2 regions of the Mesorhizobium sp. SP-1A genome follow, and region 1 is predicted to be linked to the other one. Evidence: riboswitches for the same ligand, from Rfam matches in the RefSeq annotation. Region 1 holds a riboswitch; the other holds the start of a gene.
The links. Region 1 has a riboswitch for thiamine pyrophosphate ahead of thiB (thiamine ABC transporter substrate binding subunit). Riboswitches for the same ligand answer to the same signal wherever they lie in the genome.
Positions count from the first base shown of each region.

Region 2: linked by a shared signal. The riboswitch ahead of thiC (phosphomethylpyrimidine synthase ThiC) and the one ahead of thiB (thiamine ABC transporter substrate binding subunit) in region 1 are both predicted to bind thiamine pyrophosphate.

Region 1 covers NZ_JAVXZD010000004.1:10,210-13,614, reverse strand. The annotation lists gene QU595_RS18335 (ABC-F family ATP-binding cassette domain-containing protein) at 1-728, opposite strand, end outside; gene QU595_RS18330 (thiamine diphosphokinase) at 814-1,449, opposite strand; TPP riboswitch at 1,600-1,712, shown strand; gene thiB (thiamine ABC transporter substrate binding subunit) at 1,752-2,753, shown strand; gene thiP (thiamine/thiamine pyrophosphate ABC transporter permease) at 2,925-3,405, shown strand, end outside.
Region 2 covers NZ_JAVXZD010000004.1:592,175-595,579, forward strand. The annotation lists gene thiO (glycine oxidase ThiO) at 1-39, opposite strand, end outside; gene thiC (phosphomethylpyrimidine synthase ThiC) at 36-1,889, opposite strand; TPP riboswitch at 2,011-2,128, opposite strand; gene metH (methionine synthase) at 2,221-3,405, opposite strand, start outside.

The DNA.
Region 1 (3,405 bases):
CGCTTGCGCCGCGCGGTGACGCCGTAGCGCAGCCAATGCTCCTCGCGTACGATCTGGCGGCCGAGCTTGTGCTGCTCGCGCTCCTCCTCCTCCAGCACCTGGTCGCGCCATTCCTCGAAATGCGCGAAGCCCCTGTCCAGCCGCCGCGTGCGGCCCCGGTCCAGCCACACCGTCGAACGCGAGACGCGTTCCAGGAAGCGGCGGTCGTGCGAGATGACGACGAGCGCCGACGAGGTGCGGATCAGCTCCTCCTCCAGCCATTCGATGACGGAGAGGTCGAGGTGGTTGGTGGGCTCGTCGAGCAGCAATATATCAGGCTCCGGCGCCATCACGCGGGCAAGCGCGGCCCGCCGCGCCTCGCCGCCGGAAAGGTCCGTCGGACGCTCCTCCCCCGTCAGTTCCAGATGCTCCAGCAGATAGGTGGCGCGGTGCGGATCGTCCGCCGGCCCAAGCCCGGCCTCGACATAGGCGCGCACGCTGTCGAAGCCTTCCATGTCCGGCATCTGCGGCAGGTAGCGCACCGTGGCCGAAGGCTGGCGGAACATCTCGCCGTCCTGCGGCTCGACCAGACCGGCGGCGATCTTGAGCAGCGTCGACTTGCCGGAGCCGTTGCGGCCGACCAGCGCGATCTTGTCGCCCGGCCCGGCGGCCAGATCGGCACCGTCGAGCAACGGCGTGCCGCCGAAGGTCAGCTTGATGCCGGCAAGGTTGAGGAGCGGAGGGGCCATGTCAGTTACGCGTTTCCCGGTGACTTATGATAGGCGTTCGTTTTCATTTGATATATCAATTGATATATCAGATTGTACGCGGCACTCATGCTCGCGAGGGATGGGCAAGCAGCAAGGCCCGGCCATGGCCGAGCCCGATCTCCAGCCGGCCGCGCACCTCGTTGGAAAGGGTGAGCGAGGAGCCGAACGGGACTTCGACGTTCGCGAGCGGCCACTTCGCCCCCTGAACGGTGAGGCCGGAAAGCCCGGAAAACGCCAGCACGGAAAACAGCGTCCCGTCTTCATAGTCGAAGGCGGCCCGGCCCGGCAGCAGCGGCACGCCCTCCTGCGCGCCGCTGGTCAGCAGCACCGTGGTTCCGGCCTCGGCAAGCCGCAGCGCCAGCGCCATGTGCAGAAAGGCATGGTCCGCCCGCGCGCCGCCGAAGGCACCCGCCAACACCAGCGAGGTCGCGCCCTGCTCCAGCGCGGCGGTCACGGCCAGTTCGCCGTCGGTCATGTCCTTCTCCGCCGGGAATTTCCGCTGCGGGACGATGGCGAGGCTGGCCGGAAGATCCGGCGGCGCGGAATCGAAATCGCCCACCCAGAGCTCCGGCGTCACGCCGAACTGCAAGGCATGGAGGATGCCGGAATCGGCGGCGATGACGCGGCTGCCGGCGATCTGGCGGTCGAGGCGGGGCGTGCGCGCGAGGTCGCCGCCGAGCAGGAGGGTGAAACGGCTCATGGCCTCGCCTTACCAGTCCGGTCGGCCAAACGGAAGGCCGCGCCTCGGGCGCGGCCCGCTCGCCTGCGCAAAGGCTGCCTTGCAGGCCCTGCAGCGCGCCCGCGCCGCAAACTTAGCTTGCGCGGCACCGCGGCCCGCCCTATGTGTCCGGATGCTCTAACGGGGTGCCGGACGCTGCGCGCGGACCGGCTGAGAGGCGTGATCGCCAACCCGCTGAACCTGATCCGGTTTGTACCGGCGGAGGGATTAGACGTTCGGAAACCCGGCGCCTCAATTCCCGCAACACCTGCAAGGAGGCGCCGATGCGCAAGATACTGTCGTTCCTGCTTCCCGCCCTGGCGCTGGCCGCCACGGCCCTGCCGGCCGCGGCGAAGGACAAACTCACCGTCTACACCTATGAAAGCTTCACCGCCGACTGGGGCCCCGGCCCGGTGGTGAAGAAGAATTTCGAGGCTGCGTGCGACTGCGAGGTCGATTTCGTCTCCGTCGCCGATGGCGTCGCGCTGCTCAACCGCGTCAAGCTCGAGGGCAAGGCGACCAAGGCCGACGTGGTGCTCGGCCTCGACACCAACCTGACCGCCGACGCCAGGGCGAGCGGCCTTTTCGTGCCGCATGGCAAGGTTGGAGAGGTCAACGTGCCCGGCGGGTGGAACGACGCCATCTTCGTGCCTTTCGACTACGGTTATTTCGCCGTCGTCTACGACACCGAGAAGCTCAAGAACCCGCCGAAAAGCCTGAAGGAACTGGTCGAGGGCGACCCGAGCCAGAAGATCGCCATCCAGGACCCGCGCACCTCCACGCCGGGCCTCGGCCTGCTCCTGTGGGTCAAGTCGGTCTATGGCGACAAGGCCGCGGACGCCTGGGCCAAGCTCAAGGGCCGGGTGCTCACCGTCACGCCCGGCTGGAGCGAGGCCTACGGCCTGTTCACCAAGGGCGAGGCGCCGATGGTGCTGTCCTACACCACCTCGCCGGCCTACCACATGGTCGAGGAAAAGACCGATCGCTACCAGGCCGCCTCCTTCGAGGAAGGCCACTATCTTCAGGTCGAGGTCGCCGGCATCACCACCACCGGCGCGAAGAACCCGCTGGCGCAGAAGTTCCTGGCCTTCATGACCGGGCCCGACTTCCAGGACGCCGTTCCCGAAACCAACTGGATGTTCCCCGCCGGCAAGACCGACAAGCCGCTCAATCCGGCCTTCGACAAGCTCGTGAAGCCCGCCAAGACGCTCATCTTCAGCCCCGAGGAGGTCGAGAAGAACCGCAAGGCCTGGGTGGACGAATGGCTGTCCGTCATGAGCAAATAGAAGGATTGCCAGGGTGATCGCCGGCCTTGACCCCGCTCTGGCCTACCGGCCAACGGCCGCACGGCTTCCGCCAATCACCGGAGCAGTGGGATGGGTAGCGGCCGCGAAGCTGCCGATCTCCCCCCTTGAGGGGGAGATGGCCGGCAGGCCAGAGGGGGGTGCCCGGTAGTGATGGCCTCTCCCGATTTCCGCATCTTTGCCGGCATCCTTGCCCTCGCCTTCATCGGCCTGCTGATCGGCGGCGCCTTCGCCGGCCTCGCCGCCGAAGGAGCAGGAGATTTCGGCAGCGCGGCGCTTGCCTTCGACGCCTATCTGTTGCGTGTCGCGCGCTTCACGCTGTGGCAGGCGGCGCTTTCCACCATACTGTCGGTCCTGCCCGCACTGCTGGTGGCGCGGGCGCTGTCGCGCCACCCGCGCTTTCCCGGCCGCGAGTTCGTGCTTCAGCTCTTCGCCGTGCCGCTGGCCCTGCCCGCCATCGTCGCGGCGCTCGGCGTCCTGGCGCTCTATGGCAACGCCGGCTACTTCACCGGCATTTTCGGTAGCCTGTCGGGCGGCGCCTGGCCCGGCATCTATGGCCTGTCGGGCATCCTCATCGCGCATGTCTTCTTCAACATGCCGCTGGCCACGCGCCTGTTCCTGGAAGCCCTGCAGA
Region 2 (3,405 bases), 580 kb from region 1:
GAGGCCGGCGACGCCGGCCCCCTTGACCAGCACCTTCATGACGCGGCCTCCGGCTCCTTCGCCGGGGCCTTGTCCAGGGGCATGTAGAGATCGCCGCCATCGCGGAATTTCTCCGCCATGGCTTCCATGCCGGCCTTGCGCTCGCCCTCCTGGCGGGCGGCGTCGCGGATGTCGTGCGAGATGCGCATGGAGCAGAATTTCGGCCCGCACATGGAGCAGAAATGCGCCACCTTGTGGGCTTCCTTGGGCAGCGTCTCGTCGTGGAAGGCGCGCGCCGTGTCCGGGTCGAGCGAGAGGTTGAACTGGTCCTCCCAGCGGAACTCGAAGCGCGCCCGCGACAGCGCGTCGTCCCTGATCTTGGCGGCCGGATGCCCCTTGGCGAGATCGGCGGCATGGGCGGCGATCTTGTAGGTGATGACGCCGGTCTTGACGTCGTCGCGGTCGGGCAGGCCCAGATGCTCCTTGGGCGTGACGTAGCAGAGCATGGCCGTGCCGAACCAGCCGATCATGGCCGCGCCGATGCCCGAGGTGATGTGGTCGTAGCCCGGCGCGATATCGGTGGTGAGCGGCCCGAGCGTGTAGAAAGGCGCCTCGCCGCAGACCTCGAGCTGCTTGTCCATGTTCTCCTTGATCTTGTGCATCGGCACGTGGCCGGGGCCTTCGATCATCACCTGGCAATCCTTGGCCCAGGCGATCTGCGTCAGCTCGCCCAGCGTCTCCAGTTCGGCGAACTGGGCCGCGTCGTTGGCATCGGCGATGGAGCCGGGGCGCAGGCCGTCGCCCAGCGAGAACGACGCGTCATAGGCGCGCGCGATGTCGCAGATCTCGGCAAAATGCTCGTAGAGGAAGCTTTCGCGGTGATGATGCAGGCACCACTTGGCCATGATCGAGCCGCCGCGGCTGACGATGCCGGTGACACGATCGACGGTGAGCGGAATGTGGTGCAGCCGCACGCCGGCATGGATGGTGAAATAGTCCACGCCCTGCTCGGCCTGCTCGATCAGCGTGTCGCGGAACACCTCCCAGGTCAGGTCCTCGGCGATGCCGCCGACCTTCTCCAGCGCCTGATAGATGGGCACCGTGCCGATCGGCACCGGCGCGTTGCGGATGATCCAGTCGCGGATATTGTGGATGTTGCGGCCGGTGGACAGGTCCATGACCGTGTCGGCGCCCCAGCGGATCGCCCAGACCATCTTCTCCACCTCTTCGGCCATGGACGAGGTGACGGCGGAATTGCCGATATTGGCGTTGATTTTCACCAGGAAATTGCGGCCGATGATCATCGGCTCGCTCTCGGGATGGTTGATGTTGGACGGGATGATGGCTCGGCCGCGCGCGATCTCGTCGCGCACGAATTCCGGCGTCACGAAGTCCGGGATCACCGCGCCGAAAGACTGGCCGTCGCGTTGCGCCAGTTCGTGCAGCTTCTCGCGGCCGAGATTCTCGCGGATGGCGACGAATTCCATTTCGGGCGTGACGATGCCGGCGCGGGCATAGGCAAGCTGGGTGACGGCGCGGCCCTGCGCGGCGCGCAAGGGCCGGTGCCGCACCGGGAATTCCGGCGTCAGCCTGTCGCCCGACACGAAGCCGTTGTCCTCCGGTTTCACGATGCGGCCGTCATAGGCCTCGACGTCGCCGCGCGCGGCGATCCAGTCCTTACGGATGCGCGGCAGGCCCTTTTCGATGGCGATGGCAGCGGCGGGATCGGTGTAGGGACCGGACGAGTCGTAGACCGTCACCGGCGGCTCGCCGGCACTCGGATGGACGTCGATCTCGCGCATCGGCACGCTGATGCCGGGGTGCATCGTGCCCGGCTTGTAGACCTTGCGCGACGCCGGCAGGGAGCCGGTGGTGACGGTGAGGGTCGCGATATTCACGGGAGCATTCATTTGGGACCTCCTTTGCCCGATTGCATTGGAGACCCAGTTCGATGCCGAAAGGAGGATAAGAACGCTTAGCCGGGGAGGGCGCCTTACCCTTTTCCCCAATGGTCCTGTGACGGACCGCGGCCAGTGAGCCCTTGCACCTTCCCTACGCCAGTATGAACTGGATCAGGTTCAACGGGTCACTGCGCTGCACGAAGCCAGCAGTCTCTCAGCCCCTTGTCGGGACTCCCCTGGTGACGCCTCTAGATTGGGCGATAGCCGGCCGCCCTGTCAATGCCTTTGGCCGGCACTTCCGAAAGAGGCTTTCGGAAGTGCCGGTGAAGTGCGCCCGCGTCTACTCCGCCGCTTCGGAAAGCGGCGCGGGCGTGTAGTTGAGGACAGGCCCGAGCCAGCGTTCCACATCTGCCACCGCCATGCCCTTGCGCCGGGCATAGTCCTCGACCTGGTCGCGTTCGACCTTGGCGACGCCGAAATAATAGCTCTCGGGATGCGACAAATAGAGGCCGGACACAGACGAACCCGGCCACATGGCGTAGCTTTCGGTGAGCGCAACGCCGGCATTGTTCTGCGCATCGAGCAGGCCGAACAGCGTCGCCTTCTCGGTGTGGTCGGGCTGTGCCGGGTAGCCGGGAGCCGGACGGATTCCCTGATAGGCTTCGGCGATCAGGTCGTCGCCCGTCAGCGCCTCATCCGGCGCGTAGCCCCAGAATTCCTTGCGCACGCGCTCATGCATGCGCTCGGCGAAGGCCTCGGCGAAGCGGTCGGCCAGCGCCTTGACCAGAATGGACGAATAATCGTCATTGGCCCGTTCGAAGCGTTCGGCGATCGCCACCTCCTCGATGCCGGCCGTCACCACGAAGCCGCCGACATAATCGGGCTTGCCGCTTTCCACAGGCGCTACGAAATCCGACAAGGCGAGATTGGCCTTGCCGTCGCGCTTGGTAAGCTGCTGGCGCAGCGTGAAGAAGGTAGCAAGCTCCTGCGACCTGTTCTCGTCGGTGAAGAGCCGGATGTCGTCGCCCACCGCGTTGGCCGGCCAGAAGCCGATCACGGCCCTCGGGGCGAACCATTTTTCCGCGATGATCTTCTTCAGCATCGCCTGCGCATCCTCGAAAAGCTGGCGCGCGGCCGCTCCCTGCTTTTCATCCTCGAGGATCTTCGGATAGCGGCCTTTCAGCTCCCATGTCTGGAAGAAGGGCGTCCAGTCGATGTAGCGGGACAGTTCTTCCAGGTCCCACGTCTCGAACACGCGGGTGCCGAGGAAAGAAGGTTTTGGCGCGTCATAGGCCGCCCAGTCGATCCGATGCGCGTTCTGGCGCGCCTTCGCCAGCGGCAGGCGCTGCTTTTCCAATTCCGAACGCTCATGCGCTTCCGCGACCTTGCGGTACTCGCCGCGCAGAGCCTCGACATAGCCCGGTTTCATTTCAGGCGACAACAGGCTCGAAACCACACCGACGGCGCGGCTGGCGTCGGTCACATAGACCGTCTGCCCGCGTTCGTAACGCGGATGGATCTTCAC